2 regions of the Pseudomonas sp. YH-1 genome follow, and region 2 is predicted to be linked to the other one. Evidence: riboswitches for the same ligand, from Rfam matches in the RefSeq annotation. Region 2 holds a riboswitch; the other holds the start of a gene.
The links. A riboswitch is a leader RNA that binds a small molecule or an ion and turns the genes downstream of it on or off. The one in region 2 is predicted to bind cobalamin.

Region 1 (7,411 bases), 140 kb from region 2:
GGCGACCCGCACCATGGGCAGCACCGGCATCATCAGTTCGGTGACCGCAAACGGGTGCTCGGCACTGGTTTCCACCAACAGCAGACGCGTGTCGGCAGGCACTTGCAGGCCGATGGCGGCGGCGATCTTCGCCGCGTCGCGGCCGACCCAGTCGCGGGACACAGCACCACGGCCCTGGGCGTCGATCTTCGGCAGCAGCACCGGTAGCAGCTGCGCTGCCTGGGCCGCTGTCAGCTCCACCGCCTGATGCTTGAGCATCTCGGCCTTGAGACGGTCGGCCACGCTTTCGACGACGATCAGCACCTTCTCGTCGGCGCAGATGATGTTGTTGTCGAACGAGGCGCCAAACACGATGTCGCGCCCGGCGCGCGCCAGGTCGGCGGATTCGTCCACCACCACCGGCGGGTTGCCGGCACCGGCGGCGATCAGGCGTTTGTCGGTGTGCTTGCGCGCCGCCTCGACCACGGCCTCGCCACCGGTGACCACCAGCAGCCCGATGCCCGGATAACGGAACAGGCGCTGCGCGGTTTCGATGTCCGGACTCTGTACGGTGGTGATCAGATTGGCCGGCGCGCCCGCTTCGACCAACGCTTCATTGAGCAGGCTGACCGTGCGCTGGGATACCCGTTTGGCCGCCGGGTGCGGGGCGAACACCACCGAGTTGCCGGCGGCGATCATGCTGATGGCGTTGTTGATCACCGTGGCCGCCGGGTTGGTCGACGGCGTCACCGAGGCGATCACGCCCCAGGCGGCATTCTCGATCAGGGTCAAGCCGTGGTCGCCGGTCAGCACCTGCGCCTGCAGGCATTCGGTACCCGGGGTATGACGAGCCTGGGCGATGTTCTTGGCGATCTTGTCGTCCACCCGGCCCATGCCGGTTTCTTCCACCGCCAGCTCCGCCAGTTCACGGGCATGGCGTTCACCGGCGCCGCGAATGGCGGCAACCGCGGTGTTGCGCATGGCGACCGAATGCAGAGCCTTTTGTGCGTGGCGAGCGGCCGCCACGGCGTCGTCGAGTTCGATGAAGACGCCCGGTGCACAACTGACACCCGGCGCGGAGGCTGCAGCGGCCGTGGAGGTCGCCCCTATCGAGGCGAGTACCGCCTTGACTACCTGTTCGATTTCCTTCGGGTTGATATCCACGTCGTGCCTCTCTCAAATTCAGGATGAATCCGTCCGCTCCGGCTGGACGGGGCCAGCGGAGAAGCCGTTTCGAAATTCGGGGTGCGCTGTCTTGGCGCGCTTACTTGCGGTAGAACACTTCGCCGTCCAGCACCGCCTCATCGACGATGCCGACCACGCACAGATCTATGGGCGCGCGCCCGTCGCTGCTGGCCTGCCGTGCGGAGCTCCCGCTGGCCAGCAGAACCCATTCGCCGTTGCCGGCGCCGATGGCATCGCTGGCGACCAGGCGCTCGCCGTCGGGTCGGCCTTCACCGTCCAGTCCCTGGACCAGTAACAGCCGGTCGAGTCCCAGGCCCGGATGCTTGACGGTGCAAACCACCTGCCCCACCACCATTGCCAGTTTCATTCGTCATTCCTTGCCATGCCGCTGGCCGGCGCCGCCCTGTATCGCAGGGACGGCTCCGGGGCGGCGAGGTGCATTCACCGATGGCGGAGCACCAACACGTTGGTACACCGCACACTCGGATCATCAATCCAGCGAACCACCGGTCAGCTTGATCGGGAAGACTTCTTCCAGGTCCGAATGCGGACGCGGGATCACCTGCACCGAAACCACCTCCCCGACGCGCTGTGCCGCGGCGGCGCCGGCATCAGTGGCGGCCTTGCACGCGGCGACGTCGCCACGCACCATCGCGGTGACCAGGCCACCACCGATCTGCTTGACCCCGACCAGCTTGACCCGGGCGGCCTTGACCATGGCGTCGGACGCTTCGATCAGCGCCACCAGGCCCTTGGTTTCAATCATGCCTAACGCTTCCATCACACTCTCCTCGAACAATCACCCTTGCGGGACTGCATCCGAGTGGCTGACCACTCGACTCACCCCCGGGACGGCGGGGGCCACCGTATGGCTCGAACCGGCCGCTCAGGCGACGCGGTTCACAGCAGCGGCTCCACCGCCCATCTTTCCGGCGAGCAGAACCATCTGAATCATTTCTTCCGTACTACAGCCACGGGACAGGTCGTGCAGCGCGGCGCGCATGCCCTGCAGCATCGGCCCAATGGCGCGATAGCCACCCAGGCGCTGAGCGATCTTGTAGCCAATATTGCCGGCCTCCAGGCTGGGGAAGACGAACACATTGGCCGCCCCCTGCAGCGGGCTGGAGGGCACCTTCAGGGCGGCGACCTGGGGCACGAAAGCCGCGTCGAACTGCAGCTCGCCATCCACACACAATTGCGGCGCGCGTTCGCGTACCAGCGCGCAGGCCTCGCGTACGGCCTCGGCATCGGGATGGCGGGCGCTGCCATGGCTGGAGAAGGAGAGCATCGCCACCTTCGCCGGCTGACCGGTCACCCGCTCGAAGCTGACAGCCGAGCTGAGCGTGATATCCGCCAGCTGCTCCACCGTCGGCCGCGGGATCACGCCGCAATCGGCGAACGCCAGCGGCTGCCCGCCATCGGGCGGCAGCATGAAGAACACCGAAGACAGTGTGCGGTTACCCGGTTCCAGGCCCACCACTCGCAGACCTGCGCGCAGCACATCGGCGGTGGAACTGAGATTGCCGGCAATGCACAGGTCGACCAGGCCCGCCTCGAGCATGGCCGCGCCGAACCCGAGCGGTGAACGCAGCGACTCACACGCCTGCTCCGGGGTCAGCTTCGACTGCCGCTGCAACAAGGACTCGACAAAGGCATCGATCCTGGGCGAGTGCTCGGGGTCGAGCACGGGTACCTCGCCCAGACGCACGCCCTGCTCCAGGCAATAGCTGCGCAGGGCGAAGGGGTTGCCCAGGAGCAGTGGCTGTGCCAGCCCTTCGCGCTTGAGATACTGCGCCGCCTCGATGGCGCGGCGATCCAGGCCATCAGGGAATACCACCCGCGGTGGATCAAGCCGGGCGGCCCGGCGGCACTCGTCGAGCAGGCTCATGAGCGATCTCCTTGCAGGCGTTGCAGCAGCACTTCTCGACTGGGCCAAGGCTGGCCGCGCTGGTGCAGGACACTGAGCAGCATCGCCACATAGAGCGCACTGGAAAGCCGATTGAGTGCGTGCAGCAGATCCTTGCGCTGCAGTTGGTAGCCGGGTCCGATGAACACCTCGGCGGCACAGACCTCGACTTCGCGCACCTTGGCGCGCAACAGGTTGAGTTGTGCGCAGGCACGCCCGTGCGCCAGCTCCGGCACCAGATGGTCATGCCCGAGGTACTTCAGCGGCGCATGGGACAGGCGGTGCAGCTCGCCATCATCGAGCCCGCCGATGCTGAAACCAGGCAACGACTCACCCAGCACATCAGCGCGCATCACCTGGCCCAGCACCGAGCGCAGGTCACCCAGCCAGGCGACCAGTTCCTGAGGTTCGCGCAGCTCCACCTGCAACCACACCGCGAGGGCGATGGCCGCATCGAGCTGGGCGCGCAAGCGCAGGCGCGGATCGTTCTTGGCCACCAGCTCGCGGGCGTTCAGGTGCGTCATGCCCTCGGGCTTGTGCTCGGCCGGCTGGTGACACAGCTGGCAGCAGGCAACGACGCTTTCCGCCTGACCGGTCAGCCCGTGCACCGGCTCCGGCTCGGCGCCATCGCCGGCCTGGTTGTCGCGGAACAGGCGCCCTTGCTCGTCGTGGTACTTCACTGTCAGCCGGCGCGCCTCGATCAGCGCACGCGCCGCCGGGGTCAAGCGGGCGTCGGCCGGCAGGTGCAACTCGGTACCTTCGCTCAGGCCATGTCGCTCACGCAGCCAGGTCTCGGTGATGAAGGTGCTCATCGCCTCATTGCTCCTGCCAGTTGGCCGGCCAGGCCACATAGAGGAAGCGCACACGGGTCGGCGTACCGAACTCGATGCGGCTGCCCTTGGGAATGAACAGCAGGTCGCCGGGCCGGCCAACCAGGGTCTCGCCGTGCTGACGAATGTGCAGCTCACCCTCGAGTACCAGGTCCACCTCGTCGTAGTTCAGCGTCCACGGGAAGAAAGCGTTTTCCCACTGCATGAAGCCGGCGCCCATGCTGCTGCCATCCTCGGTACCGACCACGTCGGTGATGCCGATCTGGCAACCGCCCTCGACGCCGTCGAGCAGGCCGAAACGCACGCTGTCGCCCTTCACCAGCTTGATGCCGCCAGCACCGGTGCGCGACTCGAATCCCGACGGTTCCGGACTCGCTGTCATGCCACCCGCCCGAGCCGCCTTGCGCACCAGTTGTTCAACCAGTGCCGCATCGGCATCGGCAGGAAGACGCTCCAGCACGGCTGCGCGGATGGCCGCAATCTGGTCCTCGCTGGCAACCGCGGAATCGTTGACCGCCTCGGTGCCTTTCATGGCCGTACCATCCCCAGGCTGCACGGCCTCACCGGCGATGCGCTCGATGATCTCCAGCCCTGCTTCCTCGGCGATCATCCGCGCCTCGGGCGTCAGAATGCAGCGCGGCAGCTCGACTTCGAGCGAACGCTGCCCGGCGGCAATCGCCTCGCGCACGGAGCCCGCGGTAATCAGCTTTTTCATGGATACTTTTCCTCAAGCGGAGCGCGTCCGTGCAACACCTGGCGCAGACGCTCGATACTGGTGGGGTCGTCCTGGGCGACGCGCAGGATCTCGCCATGGATGCCGTGCCGCCGCATCAGGGACTCGGCCGCATCCGGGTCCGCGTCGGCCAGGTCGCACTTGCTGATCACACCGACCAGGCGCTTGCCCGAGTGAATGTCGAGCAGTCCCGGCGGCAAACGACACTCCGGCTCATTGGCCGGATGCACGTAGACCAGGGTGTCCACGTTGTCGGTGCTGGTAATCAAGGCCCGGTACAGCCGTGGATGACTGATGAACTCGCCGGGGGTATCCATCGCACCGCACAGGTCGAAGTCCAGGGCCTGGGTCTTGCGCGGCGTTTCGCGGCGGCCGCGCAGGGCGTTGAACAAGGTGGTCTTGCCCGCTCCCACGCCGCCGACCAGGGCATATCGATGGGTCTGCATGCTCAACTCCGGGTCACCGGGCAAATGGTGTAGGCGAGCAGGCGGTCGAGGTTGGCGCAGGTACGCTCCAGCGCTTCTTCCACCGCACCGACGCTGCCATAGAGGACCAGTGCGCCGCTGAAGCGATCGAGGAAGCCGATCTGCACATTGGCGGCCTTGGTGGCGAAATCACCCGCGATCATCGCCGTCTCGCCGGGGGTGAGCGTCATGATGCCGATGGCCTCGGCGCCAGGGACGCCGATCTTGCTCGACAGGTCTTCCTGCGGATGCGCAATCAGGTGTGCCAGGGTCACCTGCTTGCCTGGCACAAACTCCTGAATGATTCGTTCTCTGCTCATCGGGCGCACCTCTTGTCCATGAACAAAAGGCTAACCAAGGGGGGCAGACCAGCCCTATCGAAAATCGGCAAACTTTTCAGCGGATCGACAGAGTTCGAGCGGGCCATCGCGCCCATGGGCACGACCTGGGCGATTTCGTCGCAGCCCGCAATAGGTCGGCAAAGCCCCTGCCAGATGGGCTGGCGGCGAGTCGTCGGAAAGCGTTGGCACAGCGCAGCACGAGCCGTCGATCGCCGCTGCCCTTGCTCATCGCAGACCTTGGTCGTATGGTTCGCCCCGTTTTCGTTCGAGGTAACGGGAAGCAGGTGAAAGACCTGCGCTGCCCCCGCAACGGTAACCGACGCGATCCTTCATGGATTGCAGCATCGCCAGTAGCCACTGCACGACTGTGGGAAGGCGGCGATGTGACGTCGGCAGCCCGGAGACCGCCCTCGACACGCCCCGACAGGTGTTGCGGAGGGCCGCACCGTCAAGTGCGGCCTGCCGCCCTTGCCACGCCCTCCTCGAAAGTCATCCGACCGCTTTTGAGGACGCTCCATGAAACTGACCCGACTCGCCCTGGCCACCAGCCTGCTGCCCGGCATGGCCTTCGCCGCTGGCGACATCTACACACTCTCCGACCAGGTGATCACCTCCGCGCGCCAGGCCCAGCCGCGCGCCGAAGCCACCTCGGCCAACAGCGTATTCACCCGTGCCGACATCGAACGCCTGCAGGTGCGCAGCGTCCCCGCCCTGCTCGCCCGCGTGCCCGGCGTGCAGATGGGCAGCTCCGGCGGCGTGGTCTCGTACTCCGTGCGTGGCACCAGCACCGCGCAGACCCTGGTGCTGGTGGACGGCCAACGCGTCGCCTCGGCCAGCAGCGGCATCGCCCGCCTGGACTACCTGAGCATCGACAGCATCGAGCGTGTCGAAGTGACCCGTGGCCCGCGTTCCGCGCTGTACGGCGCCGATGCCATCGGCGGCGTCATCCAGATCTTCACCCGCCGCGGCGAAGCCGGCCTGCACCCGGAAGTGCGCCTGGCCGCCGGCAGCCACGGCACCTTCGAGCGCAGCCTGAGCCTCTCCGGCGGTAACGAGCAGACCCGCTACAACCTCGGCGGCAGCCTGGACGAGAGCCAGGGCTGGGACCGCACCAGCGACAACGTCGGCGCCGACAACGACCACGACGCCCAGCGCAACAAGGCCGTGCACCTGAACCTGGACCATCGCTTCAGCGAGGACTGGAAGGCCGGCCTGAACCTCAACGACCAGCGCGGCAAGAACGAATACGACGACGCCTACAACTTCGAGCCGGGCTCGCCCCGTGACGAATTCCGCGTCAGCAGCTACAGCGCCTACCTCGACGGCCAGATCACCTCGATGTGGAACAGCCGCCTGGAGCTGGGTCGCAGCTATGACCGCAACAAGGCCGTGGGCGCCGCCGACAGCTGGAACAACGGCACGCTGGAAACCACCCGCCACTCGGCGAGCTGGCTCAACCGCCTGCAACTGGACGAAGCCAACCAGCTGGCCCTGGGCGCCGACTGGTACGAAGACAAGGTCGACGGCACCACCGATTTCGCCGAGGACCAGCGCAGCAACCGCGCCTTCTTCGCCCAGCACAGTTTCAAGGGCGACAGCTTCGGCACCGAGTTGGGTATCCGTCACGACAACAACCAGGCCTATGGCAGCCAGAACAGCTGGAACGCCGCCTTCAGCCTGCCGGTGGGCGACAGCCAGACCTGGATCGCCAGCTACGGCGAAGGCTTCCGCGCGCCGACCTTCAGCGACCTCTACTACCCCGGCGCGAGCAACCCGGACCTGAAGGCCGAGACCTCGAAGACCTACGAGCTGCAATGGCGCGGAGACTTCTCCGGCACGCACCTGGAAGCCTCGCTGTACCGCACCGAGATCGATGACCTGATCGCCTGGGACAGTACCAGCAACCAGCCGGAGAACATCAACAAGGCGCGCATCGATGGCTTCGAGGCCAGCGTCGCCCGCGAGGTACTGGG
Region 2 (7,411 bases):
TGCACTTCCGCGTCAGTGACGGTAATGAGGAGATCGACGCCGCCAGCACCTTCGTCTCGCCGAGGCGCTGAGCATGGCCAGGGAGCTTGGCGTGACCTCGGCGCAGCGCCTAGAGTGGGCGGACTCTTCCGCCCCCCAGGCCGCCGTGCAGGACAAGATGAAGCGCTACGAGAAATTCGCCGACGAGATTGCCGGCCTGATCCGCAGCGGCGTGCTCGCCCCCGGCCAGAAGGTCCCCTCGGTGCGGCACGCCAGCCGCACCTACGGGGTCAGCGCTTCCACGGTGTTCCAGGCTTATTACCTGCTGGAGGATCGCGGGTTGATCGTCGCCCGCGCGCGCTCGGGCTACTTCGTCCGCGAGCACGTGCAGCGGGCCCTGGCCGAACCGGAGATCGCCCGCCACGACGCGCAGACCACCGAAGTGGACGTCAGCGAACTGGTGTTCTCGGTGCTCAGCTCGATCAAGGACCCGGACACCGTGCCCTTCGGCTCGGCCTTCCCGGCGCCGGAACTCTTCCCCCTTCCACGCCTGGCCCGCTCCATGGCCCACGCCGTGCGTGACATGGACCCGCGCTCGGTGGTCGCTGACCTCGCCCCCGGCAGCCACGCGCTGCGCCGGCAGATCGCCCTGCGCTACATGGTCGGCGGCATGCCGCTGCCGGTGGAGGAACTGGTGGTCACCAACGGCGCGCTGGAAGCGCTCAACCTGTGCCTGCAGGTGGTCACCCAGCCGGGCGACCTGGTCGCCATCGAAGCACCGGCCTTCTACGCCAGCCTGCAGGTACTGGAGCGGTTGAAGCTCAAGGCCGTGGAAATCCCTGTACACCCGCGCGAAGGCATCGACCTCGACGTGCTTGCCGACAGCCTGGCGCGCTTGCCGATCAAGGCCTGCTGGTTCATGAGCAACTTCCAGAACCCGCTGGGCGCCAGCATGAGCGAAGACAAGAAACGCGCCCTCGCCGCCCTGCTGAGCCAGCACCAGGTGCCGCTGATCGAGGACGACGTCTACGCCGAACTGTACTTCGCCGCCCAGGCGCCCAAACCGGTGAAGGCGTTCGACAGCGAAGGGCTGGTGATGCACTGCAGTTCCTTCTCCAAGAGCCTGGCGCCAGGCTATCGGGTCGGCTGGGTGGCCGGCGGACGCTACGCCGAGCAGATCGAGCGGCTCAAGCTGATGACCAGCCTGTCAGCCTCGGTGCCGGCCCAGGCGGCCATCGCCGATTACCTGCAGCACGGCGGTTACGACCGCCACCTGCGCAAGCTGCGCCACGCGCTGGAAAGCCAGCAGCACGCGATGCTCGCCGCCGTGGCCCGGCACTTCCCCGCCGCTACCCGCGTCACCCGGCCCAGCGGCGGCTACTTCCTGTGGCTGGAGCTGCCCGAGCAGATCGACGCGCTCAAGCTGTTCCAGCTCGCCCACGCCCAGGGCATCAGCCTGGCGCCGGGGCCGATCTTCTCGGCGACGCGGCGCTTCGGCCACTGCCTGCGGCTGAACTATGGGCACCCCTGGACGACGGCCAGCGAACAGGCCATGGAAACCCTCGGACGGATCATTCATTCGCTGCAGGGCTGACAAGCGCCGCAGGACTGATCCGCACATTCGGAAACGATCTGTATCTGTGCGGCACTTTGTCGCAGGCCTACCCTGTCAGGCAGGAAACCCGGACGAGGGAAGCTGCCATGGATGCCGAAGACCTGATGATCCTGCTCACGGTGTGCGCCGCACTCGGCGTGCACCTGTGGGTACGCTGGTACCTGCGGCGCGGCATGGCGCCGCGCGGGGAGCAGTGGCTGGCGTGAGAACACCGACATGCTGAAGATGAACGCCCTGGTGCCGGAACTGATCGTCGCAGACCTGACGAGAAGCCTGCACTTCTACTGCGAGGTGCTCGGTTTCGCCATCGAGTACCAGCGCCGCGAAGACGACTTCGCCTTTCTTTCCTTTGGCGACAGCCAGCTCATGCTGGAGCAGGACTGGCATTCCGACTCGCCATGGAGCGTGCGCCCACTGGACCCTCCACTGGGACGAGGCGTCAACTTCTCCATTCGCTGCCCCGATATTCAGGCGCTGGTGAGTTCGCTGAACGAGGCGCGCATCTCGCTACGCAAACCCGTCGAGGAGCGCTGGTACCGGCAGGACGAACAGTTGTACGGCGAGCGCAATTTCCTCGTCCAGGACCCGGACGGCTACCTGTTGCGCTTCGCCCAGAGTCTTGGATCGCGGCCCCTGCCAGCCGAGTGATTTCGCTACGGCCGATACAGGTGCGCATGCTCCGCGCTGTACAGCGACGAATCGGCAAACCCTTCCGCCCCCAGCACCCTGCCCACCAGGATCAGCGCCGTACGCCGGAAACCCTTGGCTTCTGCCTTGGGCAGGATGTCGCCGAGGGTGCCGGTGACCTGGTCCTGGTCCGGCCAGCTGGCGCGGTGGATCACCGCAATGGGGCAATCCGCGCCGTAGTACGGCAGCAACTCTGCAACGATATTGGCCAACTGGCCGACGCCTAGGTGAATGGCCAGGGTCGCGCGGTGCTGCGCCAGTTCGGCGAGGGATTCGCCTTCCGGCATGCGCGTCCGGCTGGCGTAGCGGGTGAGGATCAGCGTCTGCGAGATATCCGGCAGGGTCAGCTCACAACCCAGGATCGCCGCGCAGGCGGAAGTCGCGGTAACACCGGGGATGATCTCGTAGGCGATGCCCAGGTCGCGCAGGTGGCGGATCTGCTCGCCGATGGCGCCGTACAGCGAGGGATCACCGGAGTGCACCCGTGCCACGTCCTTGCCCTCGGCATGGGCCTGCGCCAGCAGCGCGACGATCTCGTCCAGGTTCAGTTCGGCAGTATTCACCACGCGTTCGGCGCTGTGCCCTTCCAGCACCGCTGGCGGCACCAGCGAGCCGGCGTAGAGGATCACCGGGCAGGTGCGGATCAACCGCTGGCCCTTGACCGTGATGAGTTCGGGGTCGCCGGGGCCGGCGCCGATGAAGTAGACCGTCATGGCTGCTCCTGTGCGGATTCGACGGGGATGAAGGCCAACGCGCAGGTGGCTTGGTCGCTGCGCCGTTTTCCCACCAGCAGGCGTGCCGGCGCGTTGCCCTGGGCCTCGGCCTGCAGCAGCGCGGCAGCCTCGGCGACGCTGGCGCTGCCAGTGGCCGCGCGCACGGTTTCGGAGGGATCGCTCAGGCGCTTCTCGCACGCTGCCAGCTGTTGGGGCGTGAACAGCCTCAGTGGCAGATCGAGTGCGGCGGCCAGCGCCAACAACCCCTCCTCGTCGGCCTTCAGCGTGGCACTGGCCAGCGCGGTGAGGTGCGACTCGTCGAGCCCGGACTCGGCCAACGTCGCGCGCAGCAACTCGCGCAGTTCATCGAGCGAGCAGCCACGGCGGCAACCCAGGCCGGCAACCAGCGTCATTCCCTACCTCCAGAAAACAAAACCCCGCAGGCGGCGGTGCCGGCTGCGGGGGCGAGCATAACGCGCGAATCAGGCCGACGGTGCGAAGCGACGGAACAGCCAGGCCGCGACCAGGCCAAGGGCTGCCCAGAACACCGCGTTGGTGACCAGCGAGGCGATGATGAACTCGTGGGCCAGGCTTTCCGGTGCAAGGCTGGAATGCACTTCCGGCTGCGGCGCACCGATCACATGCGGTACCACCAGCAACGCGACACCGACGGCCTTCAGTGCCCAGTGACGGCCGAACACCAGCAGCGCGAGGCCAACGGCAGTGGCGGCGGCGGTGCCGATCCACCAGGTCTGCCGCAGGGTCAGATCGGCGGCGGCGGTACCAGGGACTTCCGGCGGCAGGCCCAGCGAAGGTGCCAGGGTGAACACGGCGAAACCGGCCAGCCCCCAGAGCAGGCCTTCGGAAGTCTTGCCCGGCTCACGCAGGGTGAACAGGCCGGCCAGCATCAGCGCGAAACCCACGGCGACCACCAGGTTGCCACCGGTGGTGGAGAGGATGCGCTGCCAGCCGTCTTCTGGCTCCCAGGCTTCGTCATCATGGTGGTGGCCGGCGGCGGCGCCCTCGGCATGCTCGTGGGCATGTTCTTCGACCAGCGCGGCGGCCGGCTCGGCTTTCTCGAAAGTCTCCGCCTTGAGGATCAGCGGGGATACCCACAGCAACTGGACCACGGTGAGTACCAGCGCCGCGATCAGACCGGCGAAACCGGCGGTCTGGGCGATACGTTTGATCATTGCAATTCTCCAGGCGAGACGAGGCCTCGAACGCTGCAAAAGCGCGACCGAGAGTGCCTCGAATTCGCTGCGCTTACGCGCAGGCGGTGCACATTAGTGGCAGGGGAAACCGGCGCTGTGGCGGGTGTCGTGCGCGGCGTTGTGGACCGCATCCAGATGCGAGAAGCCGGCGAAGTACACCAGCAGCGCGCCCAGCAGGCTGGCGCCAACGGCCAGGCTGATGCGCTTGGAAAGGGGGATGGAAGTGCTCGACGCGTGCGTCAGGGTGCTGCTGGACATGAACGTTCCCTCTGAAGATCAAAGTAAGAGAACGCAGAGGTTGAACGCATTCGAACGCGCCGGAACGGTCGCGCCACGGCCTGCGCCCGCCCACCGCGGGTTTGCCAAAAAACGAAAGCTCCAGGCCGGTCTCCGGGCTTGCGACGTTGGCCTGTGGCCAAGCGGGTCAGTCTTCCCATGCGTCAGCACAGTGACTACTGATGACCCTACGATCGCTTACCGTTGCGGGGGCAGCGCCGGACTGGTCCTTGCGGACGCACCGGCTTCCCGTTTCACCTCGCGCGTGGCGCGAGACACCTGGAACCGCGCTAGCTGACCACGGCAGCCGACAGGCGTCAACCGATCCCCGGCGATTGACCGTCCCGCCTGCGCTGCGTAGCCTTCCCTGCTTCGAGGTTCTCCGGCGCTGGCCGGAGCTAAGAGGGAACGTGGAAATCTTCGGATGCGCCACGGCTGCCCCCGCAACTGTGAACAGCCTGTCTCTTCACGCGCCACTGCCGATTCGGGCGGGAAGGCGAAGAGACGACAGAGGGCTGTGAGCCAGGAGACCTGCCTCGTGCAGCATCAAGACAACCGGGCGGGGTGATCCGGTGGCGACCTTCGTTGCGCGGCGAACCCGCGCGCGCGCCCTTCATCCGCCCGCCAACTTCCGCTTGCGAGGCGCGCATGAAAACCCTGGCCAAACTCCCCGTCACCATCGTCACCGGCTTCCTCGGCGCCGGCAAGACCACCCTGCTCCGCCACATGCTGGACAACGCCGAAGGCCGCCGCATCGCGGTGATCGTCAACGAATTCGGCGAGCTGGGCATCGACGGCGACATCCTCAAGCAGTGCTCCATCGGCTGCAGCGAAGAAGAGGCGGTCGGCCGCGTCTTCGAACTGGCCAACGGCTGCCTGTGCTGCACCGTGCAGGAAGAGTTCTTCCCGGTGATGCGCGAACTGGTGGCGCGTCGCGGCGACCTCGACCAGATCCTCATCGAGACCTCGGGCCTGGCCCTGCCCAAGCCGCTGGTGCAAGCCTTCCAGTGGCCGGAAATCCGCAACGCCTGCACGGTGGATGCGGTGATCACCGTGGTCGACAGCCCGGCCGTGGCCGCCGGCACCTTCGCCGCCCATCCCGAGCAGGTCGACGAGCAGCGCCAGCAGGACCCGAACCTGGACCACGAATCGCCGCTGCACGAACTCTTCGAAGACCAGCTGGCCAGCGCCGACCTGGTGGTGCTGAACAAGGCCGACCTGCTCGACGCCCAAGCGCTGGCCCGCGTACGCGCCGAAGTCGCCGAGGAGCTGCCGCCGGCGGTGAAGATCGTCGAAGCCAGCTCCGGCCAGCTGCCGCTCTCGGTGCTGCTGGGGCTGAACGCCGAGGCCGAGCTGCACATCGACAGCCGCCCGACACACCACGACCACGAAGGCCATGAAGATCATGACCACGACGAGTTCGACTCCTTCCATGTCGACCTGCCGGAAGTGGAAGAACGCGCCCTGCTCGAGGCGTTGAACGCGCTGGTCGAGCGCCACGCCGTGCTGCGCATCAAGGGCTTCGTCGCCATCCCCGGCAAGCCCATGCGCCTGCTGGTGCAGGGTGTCGGCAAGCGCTTCGACAAGCACTTCGACCGCGCCTGGCGCAGCGACGAAACCCGTGGCACGCGCCTGGTGGTGATCGGCCAGGAACTGGACCAGGCGACCATCGCCAACGAGCTGCGTACTGCCCTGGCGTAATGACCTCGTAGGGTGGCGTGGAGCGCAGCGATACCCACCACCGATGATGGGTAACGCAAGCTCCACCCATCCTGCGGTCATGCCAAGTCCCTGTAGGAGCGAGCTTGCTCGCGAACCAAGCCCCGACGCGAGGCTGTTCGCGAGCAAGCTCGCTCCTACGAAGAGCCACCACCGAGCAAGCCCATGCACCTGCTGCGCACCCAACCCGGCGGTTTCGTCCCCGACGACGGCATCGCCCACCTGGCCCAGACGCCCGCCGAGCTGGTGATTCTCTGCAGCGGCGACTCGCACCTGGCACTGCTCGCCGAGGCCGCCCGCGAGCTGCCGGAGGACTACCCGAGCCTGCGGCTGGCCAACCCGATGCAGCTGCAGAACCACGCCTCGGTGGACCTTTACGTCGACGAAGTGCTGCAGCACGCCAAGGTCATCCTGATCTCGGTACACGGCGGCATCGGCTACTGGCGCTACGGCATGGAGCAGTTGGTGGCGTTGGCCGAGCGCGGCGTCACGCTGATCGCGGTACCCGGCGACGACAAGCCCGACCCCGAACTCAGCGCGCTGTGCAGCGTCCCGCCGCAGGATGCAGAGCGCCTCTGGCAGTACCTGCGCCAGGGCGGGATGGACAACGCCCGGCACCTCTTCGCCAGCCTCGCCACGCGCCATCTGCAACGCGACTATCCGTGGAGCGAGCCGCAAACGCTGCCCCGCATCGCGCTCTACCATCCACAGACCGGCCGCTGCGACCTCGCCCGCTGGCAGGCCGACTGGAATCCCGAGTGCCCAGTCGCCGCGCTGCTGTTCTACCGCACGCATCTGCAAGCGGCGAACACCGGCTTCATCGACACCTTCTGCGATCGCCTGCTGGCCCAGGGCATCAACCCGCTGCCCATTGCCGTGGCCAGCCTCAAGGAAGCCGCCTGCCTGGAAGCAGTGGAAAACCTGCTCGATAGCGCCGACGCCGAACTGATCATCAACACCACCGGTTTCGCCCAGTCGAACCCGGAGGCGCCACAGGACCGGCCGTTCCGCCGCGACGTGCCGGTGCTGCAAGCGATCTGCTCGCTGGACAACCTCGACCTCTGGCGCGCCAACCCGCAAGGCCTCGGCCCGCGCGACCTGGCCATGCACATCGCACTGCCGGAACTGGATGGCCGCCTCATCACCCGGCCGATCAGCTTCAAGGGCCTGGCCTGGCGCAGCGAGCGCAGCCAGAGCGATGTGGTCTG

Region 1: linked by a shared signal. The riboswitch ahead of ACKI1H_RS09250 (TonB-dependent receptor domain-containing protein) and the one ahead of ACKI1H_RS08575 (CbtB domain-containing protein) in region 2 are both predicted to bind cobalamin.

What each region holds. Positions count from the first base shown of each region.
Region 1 covers NZ_CP178184.1:1,950,512-1,957,922, reverse strand. Annotated here, with positions in the region: gene ACKI1H_RS09290 (aldehyde dehydrogenase family protein) at 1-1,143, opposite strand, end outside; gene eutN (ethanolamine utilization microcompartment protein EutN) at 1,244-1,531, opposite strand; gene eutM (ethanolamine utilization microcompartment protein EutM) at 1,655-1,945, opposite strand; gene ACKI1H_RS09275 (phosphate acetyltransferase) at 2,051-3,052, opposite strand; gene eutT (ethanolamine utilization cob(I)yrinic acid a,c-diamide adenosyltransferase EutT) at 3,049-3,882, opposite strand; gene eutQ (ethanolamine utilization acetate kinase EutQ) at 3,887-4,615, opposite strand; gene ACKI1H_RS09260 (EutP/PduV family microcompartment system protein) at 4,612-5,079, opposite strand; gene eutS (ethanolamine utilization microcompartment protein EutS) at 5,082-5,417, opposite strand; cobalamin riboswitch at 5,671-5,860, shown strand; gene ACKI1H_RS09250 (TonB-dependent receptor domain-containing protein) at 5,955-7,411, shown strand, end outside.
Region 2 covers NZ_CP178184.1:1,815,349-1,822,759, reverse strand. Annotated here, with positions in the region: gene ccoG (cytochrome c oxidase accessory protein CcoG) at 1-71, shown strand, start outside; gene mapR (GntR family transcriptional regulator MpaR) at 158-1,573, shown strand; gene ACKI1H_RS08595 (bleomycin resistance protein) at 1,811-2,242, shown strand; gene cobM (precorrin-4 C(11)-methyltransferase) at 2,248-2,994, opposite strand; gene ACKI1H_RS08585 (cobalamin biosynthesis protein) at 2,991-3,407, opposite strand; gene ACKI1H_RS08580 (CbtA family protein) at 3,477-4,187, opposite strand; gene ACKI1H_RS08575 (CbtB domain-containing protein) at 4,281-4,466, opposite strand; cobalamin riboswitch at 4,573-4,782, opposite strand; cobalamin riboswitch at 4,845-5,037, shown strand; gene cobW (cobalamin biosynthesis protein CobW) at 5,133-6,185, shown strand; gene cobN (cobaltochelatase subunit CobN) at 6,369-7,411, shown strand, end outside.